2 regions of the Microbacterium sp. Beta genome follow, and region 1 is predicted to be linked to the other one. Evidence: predicted binding sites of a transcription regulator. Region 1 holds the regulator's gene; the other holds the start of a gene.
The links. Region 1 encodes HrcA, which represses chaperone genes, less so after heat shock. Its sites were predicted from a motif close to TTNGCACTCGNNNNNNNCGAGTGCNAA; they were not measured.
Positions count from the first base shown of each region.

Region 2: groES (co-chaperone GroES) is a predicted target of HrcA. The motif match lies at 5,682-5,708, and genes of this name have one in related genera.

Region 1 is NZ_SCOG01000003.1:85,345-93,214, forward strand. It holds gene FFS56_RS04560 (DUF1990 family protein) at 1-422, shown strand, start outside; gene hemW (radical SAM family heme chaperone HemW) at 422-1,639, shown strand; gene FFS56_RS04570 (carboxylesterase family protein) at 1,655-3,073, opposite strand; gene hrcA (heat-inducible transcriptional repressor HrcA) at 3,177-4,208, shown strand; gene dnaJ (molecular chaperone DnaJ) at 4,245-5,360, shown strand; gene FFS56_RS04585 (16S rRNA (uracil(1498)-N(3))-methyltransferase) at 5,363-6,091, shown strand; gene FFS56_RS04590 (HIT domain-containing protein) at 6,158-6,508, shown strand; gene FFS56_RS04595 (PhoH family protein) at 6,588-7,613, shown strand; gene ybeY (rRNA maturation RNase YbeY) at 7,610-7,870, shown strand, end outside.
Region 2 is NZ_SCOG01000043.1:3,702-11,571, forward strand. It holds gene FFS56_RS20025 (branched-chain amino acid ABC transporter permease) at 1-864, shown strand, start outside; gene FFS56_RS20030 (ABC transporter ATP-binding protein) at 932-1,924, shown strand; gene FFS56_RS20035 (ABC transporter ATP-binding protein) at 1,921-2,694, shown strand; gene FFS56_RS20040 (ABC transporter substrate-binding protein) at 2,787-4,043, opposite strand; gene rarD (EamA family transporter RarD) at 4,188-5,117, opposite strand; gene groES (co-chaperone GroES) at 5,300-5,596, opposite strand; gene FFS56_RS20055 (class I SAM-dependent methyltransferase) at 5,755-6,960, shown strand; partial or broken gene FFS56_RS20060 (hypothetical protein) at 6,968-7,870, opposite strand, start outside.

The DNA of each region.
Region 1 (7,870 bases):
CCTATGCGGGCGTGAGCTTCGACGCCGAGGGCAACCCGATCGCTCCGAGCAAGCGCGACGTCGAGCAGCGCTACGACGCGGAGGGCATGCCGTTCGTCGGCGCGGGGATGACCCTGCACCTCCGCGGGCGCGTCGCGGGCATGCGCGCCGACTCCGAGCTCCGCGTGATCTCCGTCACGGAGGAGACCCGTCGTGTCGGGTTCGTCCTCGGAACCGTCGGCGGATCGGTGGTCAGCGGAGAAGAGTCGTTCGACGTGGACTGGCGTGAAGACAACGACGAGGTGTGGTTCACCGTGCGCGCCTTCGACGCGCCGAACGGCCTGCTCTACCGCACGATCCCCGCTCTCGTGAAGCGTCGCCGCCGCGAGCTCTTCGCGCGCTATCTTCGGGCGATCTCCCCGCTGTACGCGACTCCCGTCTGATGGCGGGACCACTTCCTCTCGGAGACCCCGCCCCGGCGGACGGGCGCTTGCCCGCAGATCTTCGGATCGATGAGCATGTGCCGTTCTCCGCCTACCTGCACATCCCGTTCTGCACCGTGCGCTGCGGCTACTGCGACTTCAACACGTACACCTCGACCGAGCTGCGCGGGGCGAAGCAGGAGGACTACGCGTCGACGTTGATCGCGGAGATCGCCCTCGCTCGTCGAGTGCTGGATGACGCGGGAGCGCTGCGGCCGATGGACACCGTGTTCTTCGGCGGCGGTACTCCCACGCTTCTCCCCGCCGGCGACCTCGCACGCATGCTCGGAGCGGCGACAGATGCGTTCGGCCTGGCAGCGGGCGCGGAGGTCACGGTCGAGGCGAACCCCGACACGGTGACGCCCGAAGTGGCGCACACCTTGGCACGAGCAGGAGTCACGAGGATGTCGGTCGGCATGCAGTCTGCCGTTCCCCACGTGCTCGCCGCCCTCGATCGCACGCACCGCCCGGAGAACGTGCGCACGGCCGTCGCCGCCGCGAAGGATGCGGGCCTTGCCGTGAGCGTGGACCTGATCTACGGCGCACCGGGGGAGTCCCTCGCCGACTGGCAGGCGTCGCTCGATGCCGCACTCGCGCTGGAGCCGGACCACATCTCGGCCTACGCGCTCATCATCGAAGACGGAACCAAGCTCGCGCGTCAGATCCGCCGCGGGGAGGTGCCGACCCCCGACGACGATCTCCAGGCCGACATGTACGAGCTCGCCGACGCCCGACTCGCTGCCGGCGGCTTCGACTGGTACGAGGTGAGCAACTGGGCGCGCACGCCCGATCGTCGCTCCCGACACAACCTCGCGTACTGGCGGGGGAACGACTGGTGGGGCTTCGGTCCCGGAGCGCACAGTCACGTCGCCGGTCTGCGCTGGTGGAACGTGAAGCACCCCGCGGCGTACGCCCAGCGCCTTGCCGCATCCGAGTCGCCGGCAGCAGGCACCGAGCGCCCGGACGACGACTCGCGCACGCTCGAGCGGATCCTGCTGCTCAGCCGCATCCGCGAGGGGATCGCGATCGACGACGTCCCGAGGGCGAACCGGAGCAGGGTCGCCGGACTCATCGCCGACGGTCTCGTCGAACCACTCGCAGCGCTTCAAGGGCGCGTGCAGCTGACGCTACGCGGTCGCCTGCTCGCCGATGCCGTCGTCCGCGAACTGACCGACTGAAGGCTGAAGCGTTCGTCACCCGGGGAGCAGATCCATCGCCGCCGCACGTCGTTGGGGCACCGTCGTGCTCCTGGCATCGAACACCCGCGTGAGGCGATCGTCACCGTAGGCCGGCCAGCCAGGATCGCCCGACGTCACGAACCCGACCCACGACGTGTTCATCTCGGCTGCGAGATCACGCGGAGCGTCGGGACCTGCCAGACGCGCGGCTTCGTCGTCATCGAGGCGATCGAACACGAACCCGAGCTCGAGCGCGTGTGCCGCGCGGAGATCGCGGACGGGACTCGGCCAGGCGAACTCGTAGACGTGCGTCTTCTCCGGGCGCGCGGCTGCCACCCGGCTCAACGGAGCACGCAGCATCACGTCCGTGACGAGCTGCCCCAGGATCTCTCCAGCGCCGGCGTCGGGGAACGCGGATCGATAGGCCGCCACCGCACGTCGAGGGATGCGGGAGAGCAGTCGCGCGGCTTGCAGCTTGAACTCTCCGATGCCTGCCAGCACCTCCGGTGGGAACCAGAGCCGATACTCGTCGGTGTTGCTCCCGATGAGTAGCGGCGTGTCGATCTCGCGAAGCACCTCGTGCGGTGACCGGGGAAGGCTCTCGGGGTCGATCGCCAACTGGAACGCCGGAGCCCCGCCGAGGGGAGACGATCCGGCGGATTGAGCTTTCCGTGCGTCCAACAGCTTCTCGGGCGTCAGAGCGGCGAAAGAGGCGCGGTCGGCTCGTACTCCGAGTCGCTTCGCGAGTCGAGCCGTCACACGTCCGGCCTTCTTCGGAGTCTGCGCCTGGAGTGGTCCGGACTCGATGATGGCGCGACTGATGAGTGCGCGGGAGTCCGCCCGAGCGAGGAGTCCGGCGACGATGGCTCCACCGGCGGACTCGCCCATCGCCGTTATCCGTGTCGGGTCGCCGCCGAGAGCGGCGACCTCACGGTGCACCCACTCGAGGGCCGCGACCGCATCGCGCAGGCCGAGGTTCCGTGGGGCGCCCTCCAAGACGGAGAACCCCTCCGAGCCGAGTCGGTAGTTGATCGACACGAAGACGATTCCCGCCTGCGCGAAGACAGCGCCGTCATAGAGCGGAAGAGCGGCGGTGCCGCGTTCGAGCGCGCCGCCGTGGATCCAGAGCAGCACGGGGGCGCCGGAGGCGTCGGTCGGAGCCCAGACGTTCGCCGTGAGGATGTCGTCTCCGTCGATCCGCACCGAGCCGAGCAGCTCGCCGATGGCGCCCGCATACGGAACCTGAGGCGGAGTGGGGCCGAACTCCAGTGCGTCGCGCACGCCGTCCCAGGTCGCGACAGGCTGCGGCTCGCGGAACCTGTGCTCGCCGAACGGCGCCATGGCATACGGGATGCCGAGGTAGCGGACGATCCCCGCCTCCTCGACGCCACGAACGATGCCGGTCGACAGGGTGGCATGCGGGGAGGAGGTCATGAGCGTCATCCTAGAGTCGTCGGTCCGCGGTACGGAGAACCCGCAGTTGCACGGGGTAGGATTGGCACTCTGAACGTCCGAGTGCCAGCGGAAGGGAAGGGCGATGGTCACAGAGCGAGGGCTGCAGGTTCTCCGCGCGATCGTGCAGGACTACGTCGAGACCCACGAACCCGTCGGCAGCCGGTCGATCGTCGACAGGCATTCCTTCGGCGTCTCGGCCGCCACGATCCGAAACGACATGGCGCTGCTCGAGGATGAAGAGCTGATCACCGCTCCGCACACCTCGTCGGGAAGGGTTCCCACAGACAAGGGCTACCGCGTCTTCGTGAATCATCTCGCCCAGTTGCGCCCGCTCTCTTCGGCACAGCGCTCGGCGATCGAGTCGTTCCTGGGCGAACCGGCCGATCTCGACGACCTGATGGTGCGCACGGTGCGGGTGCTGACGCAGCTGACGGGTCAGGTCGCGCTCGCACAGTATCCGTCGTTCGCGCGTGCGCACGTGACGCATGTCGAGCTGGTGGCTCTGGCACCGAACCGGCTGCTGATCGTTCTGGTCACCGATGCCGGCGGCGTGTCACAGCGGATCGCCCCCCTGCCGGAGATCATCGACGAGTCCGACCTCGCGGTGCTGCGTGCACGCCTGTCGTCGTTGATCACCGGGCAGGGCATCGGTGAGGCATCCGACCGTCTCCAGCTGCTGCTCGGGGCGGAGGACAAGCCTCAGGACGCGGTGCTCCGCACGCTCGCCGGCGTCGTCGTCGACGAGCTCGGCGGCTTCCGTCAGGAACGTCTGGTGATGGCGGGGGCGGCCACCCTCGCGCGTCGGGAACAGGACTTCCGCGGGAGCATCCATCCGCTTCTCGAGGCGATCGAGGAGCAGGTGACGCTGCTGCGACTGATGAGCGAGATGGTGACCGACGAGCACGGTCTCGCGGCCAGCATCGGCACAGAGAATGCCCCCTTCGGCCTCGGTGAGGCGTCGATCGTGGCCAGCAACTACGCCGCCCCCAGCGGCACGGCGCGAGTCGGCGTGATGGGGCCGACGCGCATGGACTACCCGAGCAATCTCGCCGCAGCGCGGGCCGTGGCCCGCTACCTGTCGCGGATGCTCGACGAAGACGAGGCCGGCCGCTGACGCGGTCGCCACGAGAACACACGCAGAAAGGCGATTGTGGCGGACCACTATGAGGTTCTCGGGGTGTCCCGGGACGCTTCCACCGATGAGATCAAGAAGGCGTACCGACGCCTTGCCCGGCAGCTGCACCCGGATGTGAACCCCGGGGACGACGCTGCGGAGAAGTTCAAGCTCGTCACGCATGCGTACGACGTCCTCAGCGACGACGAGTCACGCCGCCGCTACGACATGGGCGGCGGAGACGGCGCCGCGGGGAACTTCGGCGGCTTCGGCGGTTTCGGCGACATCTTCGAGACGTTCTTCGGTGCTTCTCAGGGGGGAGGGCGCGGTGCGCGTCCACGGTCGCGTCGGGAGCGGGGCCAGGACGCCCTCGTCCGGGTCACGCTCGACCTCGGCGACGTCGTGTTCGGGGCGCATCGGGACATCGAGGTCGACACCGCCGTGCTGTGCGAGACGTGTCAGGGGTCGTGCTGTCAGGAGGGCACCTCGCCGGTCACGTGCGACATCTGCGGCGGCTCCGGCCACGTGCAGCGTCAGGTGCGCAGCCTGCTCGGCAACGTGGTCACCTCTCAGCCCTGCGGCACCTGCGAGGGCTACGGCACGACCATCCCGTATCCCTGCGGCACCTGCGGTGGTCAGGGTCGCGTGCGTTCGCGCAGAACGGTGTCGCTCGACATCCCCGCCGGTGTCGAGACGGGACTCCGCCTGCAGCTTCCCGGTTCCGGTGAGGTCGGCAAGGCGGGCGGACCGAACGGTGACCTGTACGTCGAGGTGACCGTCAACCCGCACGCGGCGTTCAGTCGCGAGGGAGACGACCTGCTCGCGACCCTCGAGGTGTCGATGACCGACGCGATCCTCGGTACCGAGACCAAGATCCAGGCACTCGACGGCGAGGTCGACCTCGAGATCCGTCCCGGTGTGCAGTCCGGTGACGTGCTCACGATCAAGGGACGGGGTATCACCCCGCTCCGCGGCACGCAGCGCGGCGATCTGCGGGTCGGCGTCCAGGTGCTGACACCGACTCGACTGGATTCCGCGCAGCGTGCGCTGATCGAGGACTTCGCGAAGAAGGCGAAGTCTCCGGAGCCCCAGCTCGCCCAGTTCCAGCAGGGACTCTTCTCCAAGCTCCGCGACCGCTTCCGCAGCCACTGATCATGGCACTGCACTTCCTCGTCGAATCGTCGACGGATGCCCGAGTCGACGACCTGGTGTCGTTGACCGGAGCCGAAGCCAAGCACGCGGCCGTCGTCCGTCGTCTGCGCGTCGGCGAGGCTGTCACCGTCGGCGACGGCGCGGGCGTGTGGCTGACCGGTGTGGCAGAGGAGGTGTCTCCCTCCCGCGTGGAGGTCCGTGTCGCGGAGCGCGTCGAGCACCCCGCTCCGACGCCTCGGGTCGTTCTGGTACAGGCTCTCGCGAAAGGAGATCGCGATGAGCTCGCCGTGCAGGCGGCCTGCGAACTCGGCGTCGACGAGATCGTTCCCTGGCAGGCGAGTCGGAGCGTCTCGCGGTGGGAGGGCCCGAAGGCGGTGAAGGGACGGGAGCGCTGGGCGACGATCGTCCGCGAGGCCGCCAAGCAAGCACACCGCGCCTGGGTGCCCGCCGTCGCATCACCCGTCTCGACGGCTCAGCTCAGGGAGCGCGCGGCCTCGCAGCGCCTCCTGCTGCTCGACCCGACGGCGCCCACGCGACTGTCGGAGATCGAGCCGGACGGCCGCGACCTGGTGCTGGTGGTGGGACCGGAAGGCGGGATCTCCGACGAGGAGCTGCGTCACCTGACGGAGGCGGGGGCAGAGCGTGTGCTCCTCGGCGAGACGGTGCTCCGTACCTCGACGGCGGGCCCGGCCGCGATCGCCGTGCTGTCGGTGGCACTCGGTCGATGGTGACCCCGCCCGACCGGCACGGGACGGGCCCGAGGTCGTCGTCACGCTCCGGTCAGTAGACTTGACGGTATGACGGAACCCTCGATCTTCACGCGCATTCTGAACGGGGAGATCCCTGCCGACATCATCGGCGAGACCGACCGGCTGTTCGCGCTGCGCGACATCGCCCCGCAGGCGCCCGTGCATCTGCTCGTGGTGCCGAAGTCGGCAGAGTATCGAGATGTCGTCGAGGTCGCGGCCGCAGATCCCTCTCTGCTCGCCGAGATGGTCGCTTTCGCGGGCGAGCTCGCGGCGGAGCACACGGAGGACGGCGACTTCCGCCTCGTCTTCAACACCGGCGCGAACGCCGGACAGACCGTTTTCCACGTCCACGCGCACGTGCTGGCCGGCGGATTGACTGAGAAGAGTGTCGGTGCCTGAGAACCACGAGCCCCAGGAGCGGAGCCTGGGCGGCCGACCTCCCGAGGCGGTCGAGAAGATCTACGCGGACGGCGTCGCCATGGTGCAGCTGCTCGGACCGCAGGACCGGCTGCTGCGGATGCTGGAGCGTGAGCACCGCGATGTGCAGGTGCTCGTCCGTGGCAACGAGATCACACTCAGCGGTGACACCGACGCGGTCGCGAAGGCGAGGGCGCTGGTCGAGGAGCTGCTCGCCATGACGAAGGCCGGGCAGGACCTGGCACCGAGCGACGTGTCCAGTTCCGCGCGGATGCTGCGCCAGGAAGGAGGACCGCGCCCCAGCGAGGTTCTCGGCGAGGCGATCCTGACCACGCGCGGCAAGGTGATCCGTCCGAAGACCCTCGGGCAGAAGGAGTACGTGGACGCGATCGAGGAGAACACGATCGTGTTCGGCATCGGTCCGGCCGGTACGGGCAAGACCTACCTCGCGATGGCCAAGGCCGTCCAGGCGCTCCAGCGCAAGGAGGTCACCAGGATCATCCTCACGCGCCCCGCGGTCGAAGCGGGAGAGCGGCTCGGCTTCCTCCCCGGCACGCTCACCGACAAGATCGATCCATACCTCCGCCCGCTGTACGACGCTCTCAACGAGATGATGGACCCCGAGATCGTCCCTCGCCTGATGGCGACCGGCACGATTGAGGTGGCACCCCTCGCCTACATGCGCGGGCGCACCCTCAACGACTCGTTCGTCGTCCTCGACGAGGCTCAGAACACCACGCCCGAACAGATGAAGATGTTCCTCACGCGTCTCGGTTTCGGCACGCGGATGGTCGTCACGGGCGATATCACGCAGGTCGACCTCCCGCAGGGATCGTCGGGGCTCCGCCTGGTGACCCGAGTGCTCGACGGCATCGACGACATCCATTTCGCCCGTCTCACCAGCGACGATGTGGTACGGCACTCGCTGGTCGGACGCATCGTCGACGCGTACAGCGAGTACGACGAGAAGCGCACCGCAGCGCGATTCGAGCGCGAGCAGGCGGCGGAGTTCGCCAACCGTGCCGATCGCCGAGGAGCACAACGACCTGGACCGCGTGATCGCGCCCCGAAACGAGGACTCTCATGATCGAGATCAACAACGAGTCGGCCATCGACGTCGACGAGACCGTGCTGCAGCGACTGACCGATTTCAATCTCGCGCAGCTGCACGTCAGCCCTGACGCCGAGGTGGCCATCGTCCTCGTCGACGAGGGCGCCATGGAGGCGCTTCACGTGCAGTGGATGGACGAGCCCGGCCCCACCGACGTGCTGAGCTTCCCGATGGATGAGCTGCGCCCCGGTACCGAGGACCGTCCGACCGCCCCCGGCCTGCTCGGCGACATC
Region 2 (7,870 bases), on a different contig from region 1:
CTCAACTTCGGCATGGCGGCGTTCATGGCGATCGGCGGCTACGGCTACGCCATCTCGGTGCTCAGCTTCGGCCTGCCGTGGTGGATCGGCATGCTGATCGGCCTGGTCGGCGGCGCCCTCTTCGCCGTGCTCCTGGGCATACCGACGCTGCGGCTCCGCGCCGACTATCTCGCGATCGCCACGATCGCCGCGGGCGAGATCGTCCGTCTCCTCTTCACCACGCAGGTGTTCGACGAATGGACCAACAGCGCCGACGGCCTCGCCCAGTACAACGGCGGATTCCGCGACGCGAACCCCATCCCGCCGGGGACCTACGGGTTCGGACCCTGGACGTACAGCGCGAACGACCTCTGGAACCGCGTGTTCGGCGTGATCGTCCTGGTCGTCGCCATCCTGCTGGTGTGGGCGCTGATGCGCAGCCCGTGGGGCCGCGTGCTCAAGGGCATCCGCGAAGACGAGGACGCGGTGCGCTCGCTGGGCAAGAACGTCTTCGCCTACAAGATGCAGGCGCTCGTCGTGGGTGGTGTGATCGGCGCCGCGGGTGGGATCGTCTTCGTCCTCCCCTCCGCGGTCGTCCCCGGCAGCTACTCGACGTCGCTGACGTTCTTCCTGTGGACGATCCTCCTCCTGGGAGGCGCGGCCACGGTGTTCGGACCCACGCTCGGTGCGGTGCTCTTCTGGGTGGTGTTCGCCTTCATGGCCAACCTGCTCCCGTCGATGGCGAAGGCCGGGCTGCTGCCGATGACCGACAGCCAGGCGTCGACCCTCGTCTTCGTCTTCGTCGGCATCGCCCTGATGCTGCTCGTGATCTTCCGCCCGCAGGGCATCCTCGGAGACAAGAGGGAGATGACCTTTGTCAAATGAACTGACCCCGGAACAGGTCCCCGGCTCGGCGGACGCCGCGGTGACCGCGGCTCCCTCCACGGGGAGCATCCGACGCCCGAAGACCACCGGCCTGACCAAGGGTGAGGTGAAGCCCGGAGTCGCGAAGGTCGATCCGATCCTCGTCGTCGACGCCGTCCAGCGTCGCTTCGGAGGCCTGACCGCCGTCGACGTCGATCACCTCGAAGTCCCCCGAGGAGCCATCACCGCGCTGATCGGCCCGAACGGAGCAGGCAAGACGACGCTCTTCAACCTGCTCTGCGGATTCGACAAGCCCAACAGCGGCACGTGGTCGTTCGACGGCACGAGCCTCTCCGGGGTGCCGTCGTTCAAGGTGGCCAGGATGGGCCAGGTACGCACGTTCCAGCTCACCAAGTCGCTCTCGCTGCTCACGGTGCTCGAGAACATGAAGCTGGGCGCTCCGCATCAGCGCGGTGAGGGATTCTGGTCCAGCCTGTTCCCCTTCCTGTGGAGGGCACAGGACGACGAGATCGAGGCCAAGGCGCGCGAACTGCTGACGCGCTTCAAGCTCGACGCGAAGGAGAAGGACTTCGCCGCGGCCCTCTCGGGCGGCCAGCGCAAGCTCCTCGAGATGGCCAGGGCGCTGATGAGCGACCCGACGCTGGTGATGCTCGACGAGCCCATGGCCGGCGTCAACCCCGCGCTCACGCAGTCGCTCCTCGACCACATCCTCGACCTGAAGGAGGAGGGCATGACCGTGCTCTTCGTCGAGCACGACATGCACATGGTGCGTCACATCGCCGACTGGGTGATCGTGATGGCCGAGGGGCGGGTCGTCGCGGAGGGCCCTCCCGACGAGGTCATGGAGAACCCGGCTGTCGTTGACGCGTACCTCGGTGCACACCAGGACGTGGACCTCGGCGCCGTCACCGGACGTATCCCGGTGCTCCCCGATGCCGCCGCCAGCAGGCTCCGCGAGGAGATCGAAGCGGAGGCGGAGGCCGAGCTCGAGGCGACCGATCCGGTTCCCGGCACCGCTACCGATACCGATACCGATACCGAGGGAAGGGGCACCGCATGAGCGGGGAAACGCCGACCGATGCAGCGACGAGCGCGGCTCAGGGCGATGTCGTCGTGAAGCTGACCGACGTCCATGCCGGCTATCTTCCCGGTGTGAACATCCTCAACGGTGCCAACCTCGTGGCGCGGCAGGGAGAGCTGATCGGGATCATCGGTCCGAACGGGGCGGGGAAGTCCACTCTCCTGAAGGCCATCTTCGGGCTCGTGAACGTGCGAAGCGGCGACATCACGGTGAAGGGTGAGAGCATCGTGGGTCTGAAGGCCGACAAGCTCGTCCGGCGCGGAGTGGCCTTCGTGCCGCAGACCAACAACGTCTTCCCCTCGCTGTCGATCGAGGAGAACCTGCAGATGGGGCTGTACCAGAACCCCAAGATCTACGACGAGCGACTCGAGTTCGTCACCGGCATCTTCGCTGAGCTGGGCAAGCGCCTCAAGCAGCGCGCCGGTTCGCTCTCCGGTGGTGAGCGGCAGATGGTCGCCATGTCCCGTGCCCTCATGATGGACCCATCGGTGCTGCTGCTCGACGAGCCGTCGGCCGGCCTCTCCCCCGTGCGACAGGACGACGCGTTCATCCGGGTCTCCGACATCAACAAGGCCGGTGTCACGACGATCATGGTGGAGCAGAATGCTCGACGCTGCCTGCAGATCTGCGACCGAGGGTACGTCCTCGATCAGGGCAAGGACGCGCACGAGGGAAGTGGCAGGGACCTGCTGAACGACCCCAAGGTCATCGGTCTCTATCTCGGCACGCTCGGCACCGACGCCGCCTGAGCGGCGAGCGAGAAGCCGCGAGCGAGAAAGCCGCCGACACCACGACGAAGGCCCCGGATCGGATCCGGGGCCTTCGTCGTGTGATCGTCTGATCAGTTGGTGCGGGTGATCATGTTGTCGGCACCGTACTTGTAGATGCCGATCGACGCACCCTGCGGGTCGCCGGCCTCATCGAACGTGACGTCACCGGAGTAGCCGTCGTAGTCGGCCGTGCCGCCGTCGTTGATGATCTTGGCGCAGTCGGCGAAGCTGGTGCACTTCTTGCCGTCACCGGAGCCGCCCGACACCTCCTGCATCTTGGCCGCGATGTCCGCGCCGTCCGTCGAGCCAGCGGCCAGGGAGGCCAGCGCCACGAGGATGACGGCGTCGTACGCCTCAGCCGCGTAGGTGAAGTCCTTGACCTCGGCGTTGCCCTCGCCCGTCCAGAAGTCCTGCAGACGCGAGGTGAAGTCGTCGGCGAGTGCGGGGCCGGCCTTGGTTCCCTGCGCGCCCTCGAGCGAGACCGGGATCTCCGAGCCGTAGTCGGACAGGTTGCCGTCGACCATGTAGAACTTGTCGGCCGAGATGCCGGCGTTCACCAGCAGCGGCGCAATGGTCTTGAACTGGTCGAACGACACGATCGCGACCGCGTCGGGGTTCTGCGCCTTGATCGTCTCGACCTGGGCGTCGAACTGCGCGTCGCCGACGTTGAACGACGCCTCGGCGACGATCTCGCCGCCGGTGCCCTCGAAGGTCTCCTTGATCGCCGCGTCGAGGCCCGTGCCGTACGCGTCGTTCTGGTAGATGATGCCGAGCGTCTTCGCGCCGTCCTCGGCGATGAGGTTGCCGAGCACCTCGCCCTGCAGCAGGTCGCTGGGGGCGGTGCGGAAGTACAGACCGTTGTCATCCCACGTGGTGAAGTCGGGCGAGGTGTTCGACGCGGAGATCTGGAGGATCCCGGCGCTGACGTTGCCGTCGAGGATGAGCTTGGAGACGCCGGATGCGGCAGCTCCGACGATGGCGGAGACGCCGGCGCCCTGCAGCTTGGTGATCGAGGTCTCGTAGGCCTTGGTGTCGGTGTCGCCCTCGTCTTCGGCCGTCAGGTCGATCGTGATGCCGGCAGCCGCGTCGTTGACCTCCTGGACGGCCAGCCCGACGCCCGACTCCATGGGCGGGCCGAGGAACGCCAGCGAGCCGGTCTGCGGAAGCAGCGAGCCGAGCTTGAGCGTCAGATCGGCTGCGGGCTTGTCACTGCCGCCGCTCTCCCCGCTCGGAGTGCTGCTGCAACCAGCGATGACGATGGCGGATGCACTGACCAGTGCGATCCCGGCGAAGACCTTCGCGGTTCGCGAGCCCTTCAATGCGTTCATGATGCTCCCTTGCGTAACTGAACGTGGAATGTGACCACAATCGGGTGCTCTAACACTAGGGCGTGAGTATCGCGCGCAGGGGGTGCAAGTGTCTCGGTGCGTTAACGATCCGGGACCGGGTTCCCTGACCCGTGGTCCTCGGGATCAGGCGGCTTCGACCCGTGGAATCCTGCGCCCTCGTCGCGCGGCGAGCAGGAGGTCGACCACGAAGACGCCGATCGCAATCCACACGATGATGAAGCCGGCCCAGCGCTCGGCCGGCATCGGCTCGTGCAGCACCAGGACCCCGATGAGGAACTGCATGACGGGGGTGATGAACTGGATCATGCCGATCACCGTGAGGTTGATGCGTCGGGTTCCCGCGGCGAAGAGCAGCAGCGGAACCGCCGTGGCGACACCGGCGAAGGCCAGCAGCAACGCGTGCGCCCACCCGTTCGCGCCCATCGTGATGCCCGACGTGAGCGCGACGATGATCAGCTGCGCCACCGCGATGGGGATCAGCCAGAACGACTCCAGAGTCAGGCCGCTGATCGCATCGACCGCAGGGCCGATCTTCTTCTTGATGAGCCCGTACACGCCGAAGGACGCGGTCAGCGACAGCGCGATCCACGGGAACTGCCGGTAGGCGACGACGATCACGATGACGGCGATAGCCGCGATGGCGATGGCTGCCCACTGCAATCGGCGGATGCGCTCCTTCAGCACGAAGACACCCAGCAGCACCGTCGTGATCGGGTTGATGAAGTACCCCAGGCTCGTCTCGACGACGTTGCCGCTGAGCGTTCCGATCAGGAACACCTGCCAGTTCACATAGATCAGCAGGCCCGCCAGCGCGGTCAACCCCAGCAGCTTCGGCTGGCGGATGATGACGCCGAAGGCCACCCAACCGCGCGTGACGGTGAGCAGCAGGACGCAGAAGACGAAGGAGAGCAGCACCCGCCAGGCCACGACCTCCCACGGACCCGTCGGAACGAGGAGGAGGAAGTAGAGGGGAAGCACGCCCCAGAGGAGGTACGCCCCTCCGGCGTAGGCGACTCCGGCGGTCTGCGTGGCGCGGGTCGTCTCTGGGGTCACCGCACAACCCTATGCCCGCGGCGAGGATACGGACCGCGACGGCTGAGCCTCCCGGCGGAGTTTGGCAGGAAAGGGATGCCCGCTGGCGGACGCAGAAGGGGGCCCGGATGCGAGACGCATCCGGGCCCCCTTCGAGGACCTCACCCTGCCCCTCATGAGAGGCGGGGAACAGGTTCAGCAGATCAGCGGACGACGACCGCCAGGACGTCGCGAGCCGACAGGACGAGGAACTCGTCTGCGCCGAACTTCACCTCGGTGCCGCCGTACTTGCTGTAGAGCACGCGGTCGCCGACGGCGACGTCGAGCGGAACACGGTTGCCGTTGTCGTCGATGCGGCCGGGGCCGACCGCCACGACCTCGCCCTCCTGGGGCTTCTCCTTGGCGGTGTCGGGGATGACCAGGCCACTCGCGGTGGTCTGCTCGGCCTCGACCTGCTTGATGACGATGCGGTCCTCGAGCGGCTTGATGGAAACCGACACGGTCTACCTCTTCTTTCTTGACGCTGACACGAAAGACTTGTTCGCACTCTCAACCCGAGAGTGCTAATCCAGTCTAGGCGCTCGGCTGGCACTCACGCAATGCGAGTGCCAGTGAGCGACGCGGTTCGACTCGAGGCGCGGCCGATTAGGCTGAGACCGTGGAGATGTCCGAGCTGCGCGCCCTGCTCACCCCCGAAGGTCTCGAGCTTCTCGACACGACCGGTCCCATCGAGTCGACCACCGAGGTCGCGCGAGCGGTGTCGCGGCTGCGTGCGGCCGGCCACTCCCCCGACCTCGTGTCCGCCGTCGTCGGGCAGGCGCACCTGCGGTCGAGGGCAGCGACGAAGTTCGGCCCCTTCGCCGCCCGCATGCTCTTCACCAGGGCCGGCCTCGAGCAGGCGACGCGGCTCGGTGTCGCGGCACGGCACGCCCAGCGCATCCGTCAGTCGGGCTTCACCCGTGTAGCCGACCTCGGCTGCGGTATCGGCGGCGATGCGCTCGCCTTCGCCGGAGCCGGACTCCAAGTGCACGCCGTCGACGCCGACGAGGTCACCTCCGCCATCGCGGCATACAACCTGGCGCCGTTCGGCGACGACGCCGCGGTGCGGCACGAGACGGCGGAGGAAGCCCTCTCCAGACTGGACGACGGGGACGCGGTCTGGATGGACCCGGCCAGACGCACCTCCGGGCACAGCGAGACCAGGCGTGTCTCCGCCGACGACTACTCCCCCTCCCTGGACTGGGCGTTCGATGTGGCCGCACGTCGCCCGACCGGCATCAAGCTCGGACCGGCCCACGACCGCGACGCACTGCCCGCCGATGCCGAGGCGCAGTGGGTGAGCGCCGACGGCAGCGTGGTCGAACTCGTCGTGTGGAGCGGATCCCTCGCCCGAGAAGGAGTGCGCCGCGCGGCACTGGTGATCCGCGGCGAGCGCTCGCACGAGCTCATTGCTGCGGCCGACACCGCCGATGAGCCCGTGCGCGAGCTCGGCGCCTTCCTGCACGAGCCGGACGGGGCGGTGATCCGCGCGCGGCTGATCGGAGAGGTCGCCCGCAGTCTCGACGCCGGCATGCTCGACGAACACATCGCCTATCTGACATCCGACGCAGCCCTGACCAGTCCGTTCGTGCAGTCCTTCCGCGTCAGGGAGACGCTTCCGGCGAGCCCCAAGGCGATCAACGCCGCGCTCAAGGCGAACGATGTCGGACGCCTGGAGATCAAGAAACGCGGAGTGGATGTCGATCCCGCCGCCTTCCGGAAGAAGCTCACGCTGCGCGGAGACCAGGAGGCGACGCTGATCCTCGTCCGTATCGGCGACCAGCGCCGCGCGATCCTCGCCGACCGGGTGCCCGCGGCGAGCTGACGTCCGCTCAGCCGTCCGGATCGCGGCCCGGCGGTTCGACCACGATGGGGTCACCGGGTGGGGCCTCGACCCGGACGATCTCGCCCGGGCCTCCCCTCCCCGGCGATGCCTCGGTGATGACGAGGTAGGGCGTCTGCCACCTCGTGAACCTCGCCGCGAGAGTCGAGGTGCCGATGAGCGCACCGTCTCCGCCGTCGACGCGGTCGATCCGCGTTTCGAGACCGGACTCGACGGCGGCGGTGGAGGCGGCGCAGGTCATCGCATCGACCGCATCGACGATGAGGCACTTCTCGACGGTGCCCAGATCCGACACGCGGTCCCCGGTCCACACCGGCAAGGTGCGGAAGGAACCGACGATCTCGAGGGACGAGACGAACCCCTCGCCGGCCAGCTCCTCCGCGCGTGACCGCTCCGCACCCGCGAACTGCGACGGTGAAGAAGACGTCATCGGCCAGCGTTCCAGGGTGACGATCGGCTCCCCCGTCGTCGAGAGGAGCATCGAGGCGCTCACCGCCTCCACTCCGCGAGGGGTGTCACCGCTGTCCTCCATGGGGACCGGGATCGTCGCGCTCAGGCCGCGCCCGATGCTGTCGACCGGGAGGCAGGTCGATTGCGACTGCGCGCCGACGTCGAGGATCAGGCACCGGATGCCGGCCTCCTGACGGGTCGCGTACCAGGCCAGCGCATCCCCCTCTCGCGCGAGGGGCACGACCGAGCCGGGATCGAAGTCGGCTGCGGCGAGCGCGTCACGGCGGTCCTGCTGCACCGCCGTCAGCGTGACCTCCGGCGATGGCGGCGCGAACACCGCCCAGCCGATGCCCACTCCGGCCGCCAGCAGCAGGACGGAGACGACGGGCACCAGCACGGGGAGCCGACGCAGCGTCCGGGCGAGGATCTCCCGCCGGCGCGG